DNA from 3 places in the Virgibacillus carmonensis genome. Region 3 is predicted to be linked to each of the others. Evidence: riboswitches for the same ligand, from Rfam matches in the RefSeq annotation. Region 3 holds a riboswitch; each other region holds the start of a gene.
What was found. Region 3 has a riboswitch for S-adenosylmethionine ahead of AC3G7N_RS12035 (methionine ABC transporter ATP-binding protein). Riboswitches for the same ligand answer to the same signal wherever they lie in the genome.
Positions count from the first base shown of each region.

Region 1: another riboswitch for S-adenosylmethionine. It lies ahead of AC3G7N_RS15095 (homocysteine S-methyltransferase family protein); the one in region 3 lies ahead of AC3G7N_RS12035 (methionine ABC transporter ATP-binding protein).
Region 2: another riboswitch for S-adenosylmethionine. It lies ahead of AC3G7N_RS02375 (methionine ABC transporter ATP-binding protein); the one in region 3 lies ahead of AC3G7N_RS12035 (methionine ABC transporter ATP-binding protein).

Region 1 covers NZ_JBYQFJ010000021.1:26,230-30,479, forward strand. Annotated here, with positions in the region: gene AC3G7N_RS15080 (ectoine synthase) at 1-93, shown strand, start outside; partial or broken gene AC3G7N_RS15085 (N-acetylmuramoyl-L-alanine amidase) at 368-1,156, shown strand; partial or broken gene AC3G7N_RS15090 (SPOR domain-containing protein) at 1,181-1,945, shown strand; SAM riboswitch class I at 2,095-2,195, shown strand; gene AC3G7N_RS15095 (homocysteine S-methyltransferase family protein) at 2,282-3,331, shown strand; gene cysK (cysteine synthase A) at 3,775-4,250, shown strand, end outside.
Region 2 covers NZ_JBYQFJ010000002.1:219,720-223,969, reverse strand. Annotated here, with positions in the region: gene AC3G7N_RS02385 (Cof-type HAD-IIB family hydrolase) at 1-189, opposite strand, end outside; gene AC3G7N_RS02380 (pyridoxal phosphate-dependent aminotransferase) at 381-1,559, shown strand; SAM riboswitch class I at 1,620-1,731, shown strand; gene AC3G7N_RS02375 (methionine ABC transporter ATP-binding protein) at 1,808-2,821, shown strand; gene AC3G7N_RS02370 (methionine ABC transporter permease) at 2,811-3,476, shown strand; gene AC3G7N_RS02365 (MetQ/NlpA family ABC transporter substrate-binding protein) at 3,493-4,250, shown strand, end outside.
Region 3 covers NZ_JBYQFJ010000013.1:77,739-81,988, reverse strand. Annotated here, with positions in the region: gene AC3G7N_RS12040 (methionine ABC transporter permease) at 1-592, opposite strand, end outside; gene AC3G7N_RS12035 (methionine ABC transporter ATP-binding protein) at 582-1,613, opposite strand; SAM riboswitch class I at 1,685-1,788, opposite strand; SAM riboswitch class I at 1,892-1,995, opposite strand; gene AC3G7N_RS12030 (M20/M25/M40 family metallo-hydrolase) at 2,076-3,134, opposite strand; gene AC3G7N_RS12025 (thioredoxin family protein) at 3,268-3,816, shown strand; gene AC3G7N_RS12020 (potassium channel family protein) at 3,937-4,250, shown strand, end outside.

The DNA of each region.
Region 1 (4,250 bases), on a different contig from region 3:
ACGCAAATGCGCATGGTGTGTGTGTTTAACCCACCACTTGTAGGAAGAGAAACACATAATGAAGAAGGATATTATCCGTTGTTGACAGAATAGATATTTTTTCTACCATGCCTGCCACCTGAGTATATTCAGGTGGCAGGCATTAATAATTAATAGGTTTGATTGATTATTTTTCTACCTCTAAACTAAACTCTATGAATCTCCTGACTAGAACATAAACTTGGACAATCACCTGTTTTCAGGTTTTTAAGCACAGCTGCCCCAGCGGGTTTTCTCCTCGAATCATAGAATAAATAGAGTACTAATTTGCCAAGTACTCAGTAGTTTTTACAAATCCGTGGCAAATAATTAGAGAGAAGGGAATTTAATGGTTAAAATTTATTTAGATCCAGGTCATGGTGGTTCTGATCCAGGCGCTAGCGGACAAGGTTTAAAGGAAAAGAATATTGTACTAGATATTGCCTTACGTATCCGTGATCTGCTGAACAACGAATATAAAGATGTTGAGGTGAATATGAGCCGTACAACAGATACTTCCGTAAGTTTAGCAGAACGCACAAATGAAGCCAATGCATGGAATGCGGACTATTTTTTGTCGATTCATTGCAATGCCTTCAATGGTTCTGCGCAAGGATATGAGGATTATATTTATATTGGGTTATCTGATTCATCCCTGACAGCGCAGTATCAGGATATCTTGCACAGTGAAATTACTGCTGTTAATGAATTAACGGATAGGGGGCAAAAACAGGCTAACTTTCATGTATTGCGAGAATCGATAATGCCAGCCTTATTAACGGAAAATGGTTTTATTGATAATGCAGGCAATGCAACGAAATTGGCCGACCCCTCCTATCGACAAAAAGTAGCCCGGGGGCATGTAAATGGTCTGGAGCGTGCCTTTAATCTGGAAAAAGTATCATCGGATGTACTGTATAAATTGATTGCTGGATCCTTTCAAGAACAAGCGAACGCTGAAGAACGGGTGGCTTACCTTGATTCCAAGGGGATATCTGCTTTCTTTGGTGAAATCACTGTATCTGGTGATACTTGGTACCGTGTACAGGCTGGTGCTTTCGAAAATCGAGCTAATGCGGAACAGCGATTGACGGAGGTTAAGGAAGCGGGAATAGGCGACGCTTATATTCTTGAGGAAACTACTATGGTAACGACCTATCATGTCATTGCAGGATCTTTTAAGGAAAGGGAAAATGCAGACAATCGGGTTAATTATCTTGATACCAAGGGGATCCCTGCGTTTGTCGACCCAACCAATATAACTGGTGAAACTTGGTATCGTGTTCAAGCTGGAGCTTTTGAGAACAGGAAAAATGCAGAGGAACGTTTAGCAAGAGTTAAAGAAGCAGGGATTGAAAATGCTTTTATTGTTGAAGACCGGGATCAGGAAGAAACTATTATTTCAGGATATCCAATTTCAGGCCCAATTCTTTTATCTCCAGAACAGTTAAATCGTTATGTGCATGCTATTAATCCAAATGCGCCCGCATTAGGAAGATATTATTTAGAATTCGGGGAGTATTATGGTATTAAAGGAGATATTGCTTTCGCACAAGCCTTGCATGAAACCGACTACTTCCGTTTTACAGGTGTCGTTGAATCTGGGCAGAATAATTATGCTGGGATTGGTGCTACGGGACCTGATAATCAAGGTGCTAGTTTTGCCACCCCAAGAGATGGAGCTCTTGCACACATTCAACACCTGTTTGCCTATGCTTCTACGGAATCATTGCCTGATAAGTATCCATTGATTGATCCGCGTTTTGATCTAGTTCAACGGGGGAGCGCACCAACATGGCAGGCCCTAAATGGTAAATGGGCCGTCCCGGGAGACGACTATGGAGAGTCTATTTTGCGCCTGTATGAAAGAATAGTGGAAGCATCTATTAGTGAATTGGAATCGGTTATAGAGGAGATTCAAGTTTAGTTTTCTCACCGACAGGCAATGGAGTATAGCTGGCCTCTATAATTTCGTAGTCTAAAAGAATTTACTGAGTTATTTCGAAATATTATAAATCTATACTTGACATTCAATAGCAACACATGTAACCTAATTAATAATTAAATAATGTAATTTTCTTATCCAGAGAGGTGGAGGGACTGGCCCTTTGAAACCTCAGCAACAGGTTTTTTAAATACTGTGCTAATTCCAGAAGTGTAAAGCTTGGAGATAAGAAGAGTAACTAGCCACGTGCCTAAACCTCTTCTTATATAAGAAGGGGTTTTATTTTTGGCTAATGAAAGTATACGAGGAGGAAAAGAAATGAAGCGTAGTTTGGAAGAACGTTTAAGAGAAGGTACTGTTATTTGTGGGGAAGGGTATTTATTCGAATTGGAACGAAGGGGATATTTACAAGCTGGTTCCTTTGTTCCCGAGGTGGCGCTGGATAACCCTGAAGCGCTTAAACAAGCATACAGGGATTATATGAATGCTGGTTCTGATGTTGTATTAGCTTTTACATATAATGCCCACAGGGAAAAAATGCGTATCATTGGGAAAGAAGAGTTACTAGAGCCATTAAATAGAAATGCTATCCGTCTCGCAAAAGAGGTTGCCAAGGAAAATACAAAAGAAGAAGCGTTGGTGGCTGGAAATATATCAAATACGAATATTTTTGATCCAGAAGACTCTGAATCTAAGACCAAAGTAAGAAATATATTTGCCGAAATGGTGAAGTGGTGTAAGGAAGAAGGAGTTGATTTCATAAATGGTGAAACGTTTTATTACCATGAAGAAGCACTTATCGCTTTAGAGGAAATTCAAAAACAAGATTTACCAGCAGTCATTACATTTGGTTTAATGGGAGAAAATATTTTACGAGACGGCTACACTGTCGATGAATCTTGTAAAGTCCTATCTGAAAAAGGTGCGCTAGTTGTTGGCATGAATTGCTTCAGGGGTCCTCACACGATGCAACCATATCTCGCGGACATACGAAAAAATGTTGGTGGATATGTGGGTGGATTGCCTATTCCATACCGCACAAGTGAAGAAAACCCGACATTCTTTAATCTGCCTGATGGAGGATGCAGCTGTCATTTACCTTTAGAAACAACCTTCCCGACAGCACTGGACCCTCTTTACCATAATCGCTATGAATTAGCAGAGTGGGCAAAAGAGGCAAAGGATATCGGCATTAATTATATTGGCTTGTGTTGTGGGGCATCACCAGCAATGCTTCGTGCAGTGGCAGAAGCGGTAGGCGTTGAGACAATTAATTCAAAATACTCCCCTGATATGGAGAAGCATTTCTTATTTGGAAAAGACGAAACACTAAAAGAACATAATTTGAGCTATCGGTCGAAAGCATAATTGGGCATTGAAAAAAAGCTTGTAGAAAAAAGGTTTTTCTACAAGCTTTTTTCAAGTATCAAAGAAAATATAAAAATTTGGCGATTGTCTGTCTAGCTCCAGCGCCTAGACACTCGAGACATAAGCAGTTCGCTTCCGCGCGAGCAAGGCACTCACACTGCACCCCTCTGCTTATGCTTGTCGTGTCTTACAAGGCGCTTACGCTTTTCGTGTCTGTCTAGCTCCAGCGCCTAGACACTCGAGACATAAGCAGTTCGCTTCCGGGCGAGCAAAGCACTCACACTGCACCGCTCTGCTTATGCTTGTCGTGTCTTACAAGGCGCTTGCGCTTTTCTTAATATCACTCATAATAAAGTAGCAAGACAAATAGTTTGTAAAGACCAGAAGTTAATTAGTAACATATAGAGAGGAATACTCGGAATTAAGTTGGGAAGGTGTCTTGAATGAAAGTTGTAAATAATGTAACAGAGTTGATGGGAGATACACCAATCGTAAAGTTGAACAAGCTTGTCCCGGATGATGCCGCAGAAGTTTTTGTTAAACTTGAGATGTTTAACCCAAGCAGAAGTGTCAAGGACCGCGCAGCGATAAATATGATCAGGGTTGCAGAAGAAACGGGATTATTGAAACCAGGTGGCCTGATTATTGAACCGACTAGTGGGAATACGGGGATTGGACTCGCCATGGCCGCAGCTGCGAAAGGATACCAGGCAATTATGATCATGCCTGATAACAGCACAATGGAAAGAAGAAATATTTTAAAAGCTTATGGTGCGGAAGTTGTATTAGTTCCAAGCGAAGAAAAAATGCCTGGAGCTATTAAAAAGGCATTGGAATTACGAACAGAAAATCCTGGCAGTTTCATTCCACAGCAATTTGAGAATCAAGCAAATGCGGACGTACATAGAATAACAACAGC
Region 2 (4,250 bases), on a different contig from region 3:
AATAAAAGAATCAATCGATAGTTCTTCAGCCAAATCGTAAATTTCATGGAGTGGGCGCCCTGTGGAAAGAAAGACTTCCATACCCTGTTTTTTAACTTGTTCGATTGCATTTTTTGTAGAGTCCATAACAGTATGATCAGGTCGCAAAATAGTCCCATCTATATCTAAAAATAGTGTGTTGTATGTCATTGTTGATCTCCTTACCTTTTTTATTATCTTGTAATAGTACCATAATAGTCCACTTTTATCTAAAATGTGGATATATTGGTTGTATTATCATTAGAAAGATATGTGAGATGGTGTTGCATTTTTCTTCCTTTACAAACCACTAATCAGAGGCTATTATTAGTAGCAATTATCAGAATTGGGGAGTGAGAGATTTGCATAGGTTTGAACAGTCTGAGGCATTGAAACGTTTGCCAGAGCAATTTTTTGCGAAGCTTGTAAAAAAAGTGCAGCAACTGCAAAACGAGGGACACGACGTGATTAACTTGGGGCAGGGAAATCCAGATTTACCTTCACCCGATCATATTGTTGAGTCATTACAAAATGCTGCAGAAGATCCAATCAATCATAAATATTCACCGTTTCAGGGTTTCGGGTATGCTAAACAAGCGATGGCTGACTTTTACAAAAGGGAATATGGGGTTGAGGTCGATCCAGAAACGGAGGTGGCCATCATGTTTGGGGCTAAATCCGGCCTTGTTGAGCTGAGCCAATGCCTGCTAAATCCAGGTGATACGGCATTGTTACCTGATCCAGGTTACCCGGATTATATGTCAGGTATTGCACTTGCAGATGCAAAAACGGAAATGATGCCATTACTTGAGGATCATAATTTTTTACCTGATTATGGCCAGATTCGAGATGACGCATTGGACAGAGCGAAATTAATGTTTTTAAATTATCCAAATAACCCGACGTCAGCGACTGCTACAAAGGAATTCTTCGATGAAACTGTTGAGGTTGCAAAAAAACATGGTATCTGTGTGTTGCATGACTTTGCGTATGGTGCGATTGGGTTTGATGGGCAGAAGCCACAAAGTTTCTTGCAGTCAGAAGGGGCAAAGGACATTGGAATCGAGATGTACACCTTATCGAAAACATATAATATGGCTGGCTGGCGTGTTGCGTTTGCCGTTGGGAATAAGTCAGTAATTGAAAGCATAAATTTAATCCAGGATCATGTTCACGTTAGCTTGTTTGGTGGGATTCAACAAGCTGCAGCGACTGCACTGAACAGTGACCAGGAAGCGGTACAAAAATTAGTGTCGACATACGAAGAACGCCGAAATTGCTTTATCGAAAAGCTAAATGAAATCGGCTGGAAGGTTGAGGCGCCAAACGGAACATTTTTCGCTTGGTTACCAGTTCCAGAGGGCTATACCTCAGAAGAATTTGCAGACTTGCTACTAGAAAAAGCACATGTTGTTACAGCACCTGGAAATGGCTTTGGCCCGGCAGGAGAAGGATATGTGCGGATAGGATTGTTAGCTGATGAAAATCGACTGTCGGAAGCGGTACGTAGAATCGGAAAATTAAATCTTTTCCGAAAATAATTATTGACAAATATGAAAAACGGCTATATGATTAGTCTTATTAAAATTTTACAACTACATATCTTATCCAGAGTGACGGAGGGACTAGGCCCATTGATGTCACAGCAACCTTCCGTTTTGGAGTGGTGCTATTTCCTGCAGAATGATAGTTTACCATTCTGAAAGATAAGGATTGAATACAAACTCAACTCCCTCTTTCATTTTGGAAGAGGGTTTTTGTGTTCTTGAGAGGGAGAGGGGGGTAAGCGATGATTGAACTTCAAGATATTGAAAAGGTTTATCAAACGAAACATGAGAAAATTATCGGGGTTGACCGTGTATCACTGCAAGTGAAAAAGGGGGAGGTATACGGGATTGTTGGCTATAGTGGTGCTGGAAAAAGTACGTTGCTTCGCTGTATGAATATTTTGGAACGCCCTACATCAGGAAGCGTCTTGGTTGATGGGGTTAATCTACTAGCCTTGCCTCCGAAAGCGTTACGAACAGCACGACAATCAATCGGCATGATATTTCAAGGTTTCTATTTAGTCGCTTCTAAAACGGTGTTTGAAAATGTTGCGTTTGCGTTAAAGGCAGCTGGGCTGAGTAAAGATGCCCGAAAAGATAGAGTAGTAGAGTTGTTGGATTTAGTAGGTTTAACCGACAAGATCAATCATTATCCAGCGCAGTTAAGCGGGGGGCAAAAGCAACGCGTTAGTATCGCAAGAGCTCTTGCAAATAATCCGAAAGTACTGTTGTGTGATGAGGCCACATCAGCGCTTGATCCTAGTACAACAAAGTCCATTCTGGCATTATTGAAACAGATTAATGTAGAGCTCGGTATCACGATAGTCGTGATCACACATGAGATGGAAGTTGTCAAAGAAATTTGTCACCGATGTGCCGTAATGCAGGATGGGAGGATTGTTGAGGAAGGTGCTGTTTATGATATTTTTTCCGATCCAAAAGAAGGGCTAACGAAAAAGTTTATTCAAACTGTACTGCAATTTTCATTACCTGATAAATTGTTAGCAAGATGTAAAGGTACATTGATTAAGCTTCAATTTCGAGGAGAGCTCGCAAAAGAAGCAATTGTATCTGATATGCTTCAAGGATATCGGGTTAGCGGAAACATTTTACATGGAAAAGTTGAATACATTCAGGATGCGCCGCTCGGAATTTTTGTCATGGAGTTAAATGGTGATAGAGATGAAGTGGAAAAAGCAATTACTTATCTGATGAATCGCGTGAAACAGGTGGAGGTGATTCAGCATGGAGTTTAGTCGTCTAATCGATATTTTGCCAGAACTTAATTTGGCATTCTTTCAAACGTTGTACATGGTTGGTGTAGCGTTAGTGATTGCTATCGTAATCGGACTACCACTTGGAATAGTATTGTATGTCACAGATCGAGGGCTATTTTTGGAAAATAAAGTGGTAAAAAGCATCGCTGGGGTAGTGACCAATCTAATTCGTTCGGTACCATTTATTATTTTACTAGTTTTCTTATTGCCTTTTACGAACTACATATTAGGTACGACAATTGGACCCACCGCTGCTGCAGTCCCATTATCAGTTGCTGCTATCCCATTTTTTGCAAGAATAGTGGAGTCTGCTGCGCGTGAAATTGATAAAGGTGTGATTGAAGCGGCAATTTCTGTTGGCGCTTCGCCGTGGATGATTATTAAAGATATTATTCTACCTGAAGCTAAGCCTGGAATTATTAGTGGATTAACGATTACGACGATCAGTTTAATCGGGTATTCCGCAATGGCAGGCACAATCGGTGGCGGTGGTATTGGTGATCTAGCGATTCGATATGGCTATTACCGCTACGATGATATGGTGATGTACACGACTGTAATTGTATTGATTGTGCTGGTGCAAGTTATTCAATACACTGGTGATTTCATTGCAAGAGCAGTTAATAAACGATAATAAGGAGGATTTTACTATGAAAAAGGGATTAGGTCTAATTTTTACGTTAGTTATTTTATTGGTGCTGACGTCTTGTGGTTCTGGAGGGGCATCTGGTGAATCAAAAGATGACAAGACAATTACATTTGGTGCAACGGTTGGCCCTTACAGTGACATGGTAACTACAGCATTAAAGCCATTACTTGAGGAAAAAGGATATACAGTTAAAAATGTTGAGTTCAGTGATTACATTCAACCAAACAAAGCTTTGGATAACGGAGATTTGGATGCGAACTTATTTCAGCATAAGATATATTACGAAGCATTTGAGAAAGAGCATGGCATGGATTTGTCTGAGATAAAAATTGTTCCAACAGCTCCAATGGGTGTGTATTCTACTAAATTTGATTCGTTAGAGGACATAGAAGACGGAAGCACAATTACGATTGCGAATGATCCAACAAATTTAGCTAGAACATTGATTATGTTACAGGATGCAGGTCTTGTTACGATTAAGGATGATATTGATCCATTACGTGCGACGGTTGATGACGTGGTGGATAACCCGAAAAATCTAACATTCCAACAAGTGGAAGCTGGACAACTGCCACGAACAGTGGAGAGTGAAGATTTGGCTGCAGTCCCAGGAAATTATGCGCTAGCAGCAGATCTAGATTTATTGGATGCCTTGGTCCTAGAAAATATGCCTGATGACTACCGCAACCGAGTGGTTGTTAATACAAAAGATTTAGAAACAGAATGGGCAAAGGATATTAAAGAGGTAATTGAATCTCC
Region 3 (4,250 bases):
TTACGACAAGAATGGCTACTGTAATAATCATCACTACCGTATCGAATCGTTGGTATCCATATGTAATGGCTAAATCACCAAGTCCTCCTCCACCAATCGCACCAGCCATAGCGGAAGCGCCAACAAGTCCTATTGTTGCAATTGTTAATCCCAGTAGTAGTGAGCTTAATGCTTCTGGTATTAAAAAACGGGTAATGATTTGTCTCGGTGTCGCTCCCATCGATTGCGCTGCTTCCATCACACCAGGATCAACTTCTAACAGCGAGTTTTCTATCAACCTGGCAATATAAGGACCAGAAAATAAAACCATTGGGACGATTGCCGCAGCAGTTCCTATCGAGGTTCCAACGATCAACCTGGTAAATGGTATAACTACCACAAGAAGGATAATAAACGGTATAGAACGGAACAAGTTCACGATTGTATTTAGTACACTAAAAACGGCAGCGTTCTCCCATAAATGTCCTTTACGTGTTACAACTAATAAAATTCCGAGCGGCAATCCGATTACCGTAGCAAAAATTAATGAAAATGCAACCATTGTAATGGTCTCTCCTAATGCTACAATAATTTGATCAAAGTCAACTAACATCCTCTAGCACCTCCTTGATTGTTACTTCTTGCTGGTTGATATGCATAATAACTCTACTAATCTCTTTCGCCGAACCCTCAAACTTCACAATCAAATTACCAAGGGATGTTCCTTGTAATTCTGTTATACTACCAAACAACACATTTACTTCTACATCGAATTTTTTCGCTATTTGTGATAAAAGTGGATGTCCAGCCGATTCACCGACAAACACAATCCGATAAATCTGATTGGTAGCTTCTTGCGCTCGAATTAATCGGTAAACTGATTCTGGTATCTCATCATGCATGACTGTGCTAACGAAATTATGAGCAGTTTTTGTTTTTGGTTGAGCAAACACATCAAAAGTTGATCCAGATTCAATCACCTTTCCACTTTCTAGCACTGCGACCTTATCGCAGATTTCCCGGATGACTCCCATCTCATGTGTAATGATTAAAATCGTGATTTTATACTCCTGATTTATTTTTTTCAACAGTTTTAAAATGTCATTTGTCGTCTGCGGATCAAGCGCTGATGTTGCTTCATCACACAATAATACGGATGGCTTTGTTGCTAATGCCCGTGCAATTCCTACTCGTTGTTTTTGCCCACCTGAAAGTTGGTCTGGATAATTATCTGCCTTATCACGTAACCCAACAAAATCTAACATCTCGAAAACTCTTTTTTTTACTTCTTCCTTTGGTGTCTTCATTAGCAGTAATGGCATTGCCACGTTTGTAAAAACTGTTTTTGAATTCAGGAGGTTAAAGTGTTGAAAAATCATTCCAATATTTCGCTTTGCTTCACGTAGTTCTTTTGGCGTAAGACTGAGTAAGTCCTGATTGTTTACAATTACTTTTCCTGATGTTGGACGTTCGAGCAGATTCACACAGCGTACTAACGAGCTTTTTCCAGCCCCACTAAAACCAATCACCCCGTATATTTCACCTTTTTCGATATGTAAGTCAACATCGTCTAATGCTTTTACTTGTGTTCCGTTACCTTGATAAACCTTCGTTACGTTCTCAAAAGTAATCATATTTTCCCTCCTTAAAATGCAAAAATGCCTCTTCTTAATAAAATAAGAAGAGGCATCATAAAACTTCCCTCTTCTCATCTATCAAGCTTACTGCTTGCTGGAATTGGCACGTTACTAAAAAAAGTACGCTGCCGAGGTATCGTAGGGCCAGTCCCTCCACCTCTCTAGATAAGAAGTTGCTATTCAGTTTTTAAATAAAGCGAAGGCGACTGTTTAAGAATTAAAAAAATCCCTCCTTATGATAATAAGAAGAGATTTGGATATACATCCGCCCACTCTTCTTATTTTTCAAGCTAATGCTTGTTGGATTTAGCACAGTACTTTTAAAAGTCCGTTGCCGAGGTATCGCAGGGCCAAGTCCCTCCACCTCTCTGAATAAGAAGTTCACTATTTAATTACTTAATACAATACTACCGTCATGAAATTTTGTCAAACAGTTTTTTCACTATTTTATAATTTTTCTCAGTCTTCTAATGGGTTTAAACTTTCTTCACCGGTTAAATTGGCTATCATCGTCACAAGTAGCTCAATTTCTTCATCAATATCCTCATAGCTAGCTGTTTCTACAGGTGAATGCATGTACCGTAATGGTAGTGAAACAAGTGATACTGGCACACCACGCCCTGTTAAACGCATTTTGTCGGCATCTGTGCCTGTCATTCTTGGTGTTAACTCATATTGTATATCCATATTTAAGTCTTTAGCCGTTTTTTCAAGCAGTTTATTAATTTTGATGTTTATCGGTGCTCCTTTAGCAAGAACTGGACCGCCATCTAAACAAACATCACCATGCTTATTTTTATCAACGGCTGGATAGTCCGTTGCAAAGGTAACGTCACAAGCGATTGCCATCGTTGGTTCGATTCCTGCAGCGGCAAAATAGGCTCCACCCATATTTGTTTCTTCATTCACCGTACTAGCAGCGTACACTCCTACTTTACAGCCTTGATCAGCCAATCGCTTTAGAACTTCTGCAACAATAAATGAACCTGTGCGGTTATCCAAACCACGGCCTGCTATATAACGATCCATTAATGGTTCCGGATCTGTTTTATATACGGCAAGATCTCCTATTTGCACATATTTTCCCATCTCTTCTTTAGATCTACATCCACAATCAATAAATAAATCTTCAAGTCCAAATTCATTTTTAAGACCGCCGTGGTGCTGTGCATTCACACCGATAACACCAGTCACTGTTTTTTCATAGCCTAGTATTGTAACTTTCATTCCTACTGCAGCTTTTGGGTTAATTCCTCCCATTTTATCAAAATGCAAAAACCCTTTTTCATCGATACGATTTATTACTAATGCAATTTCATCACAATGCCCTGCGAGTAAAACCTTAAAGGGTGCATCTGGGTTTAGAACACCAATTGCGTTACCCGCATTATCCGTGCGAATCTCATCGGCAAAATCTTGAACATAGTTTATCCATTTCTTCTGAATATGCATTTCATTACTTGATGGTGACGGTGTTTTTAATAATTCTAATAGAAAATTTCTGTTTGCTTGTTCCATTAAAAGTTCCTCCTACTAAATTTATTCTCCTATAATCATAGCAAATTTTATTGCGGTAAGCACTTTTGTTTACGAACCATGTCTAGTTGGGTAAAATTTGACAAAGACTTGTATACAAAGGAGAGAAATTTGAATGACGTTAAATGAGTGGTATGAAAAAGGAATGTCACCTGACGCATATATCGAATCAATGGAAAAACATAAAGAAAATTTAATACATATTTATGATCACTTCACGGTTCCAAATGATGAGGAATTTTTCCAACATGTAAGTAGAAAGCGGCTTCGAGTGTTGGTTTTGACGGAAGATTGGTGTGGAGATGCCATGTTAAATGTACCAATTTTATTGCGTATCGCCGAGTATACCAATATGGAAGTGGCTTTGTTTCCGAGAGACGCGAATTTAGAACTCATGGATCAGTATCTTACGAACGGAAAATCAAAATCCATACCAATATTTGTTTTCATCGATGAAGCAGGTAATGAAGTAGCAAAGTGGGGACCTCGAGCAGACAAGATTCAACAATTTCTTGATGATTCTCGTACAAATTTACCTAATAAGGACGCTGATGACTACAAAGAAAAGCTCAACGAAATGCTACTCTTCATGACAAAATCATTTCGCGATAACACTGATTTCTGGGATGAAGTATATCAAAGCATTAAAAAAACAATACAATAACCCTGAATTGAAAAAGGCATCCTGCTTGGATGTCTTTTTTTACGTTTATTCGTCCATACTGTAAGAAAAAAGAAAGCATTAGCTAAACATTAAAAAATAACTATAAATAAAGGTGAAATCATGCGTATTGAACTATTTAAACACATATATTTCCGGTTACCAATTATTCTGAGGCTATTGATTTCTGTATTTCTACTCATGCTCTCGTTTGGCGCTATCATCCACTTTGTTGAGCCAAATGAATTTCCGACCATTTTTGATGGTGTTTGGTGGGCATTTGTAACGGGAGCGACAGTTGGGTATGGTGATTATGTACCGTTAACAGTTCCTGGAAAGGTTATAGGTATTTTGTTGATTCTATCGGGTGGTGGACTACTTACTTTTTATATTACGACTGTATCAGCGGAAACCATTAAACATGAAAGTAGTTTATC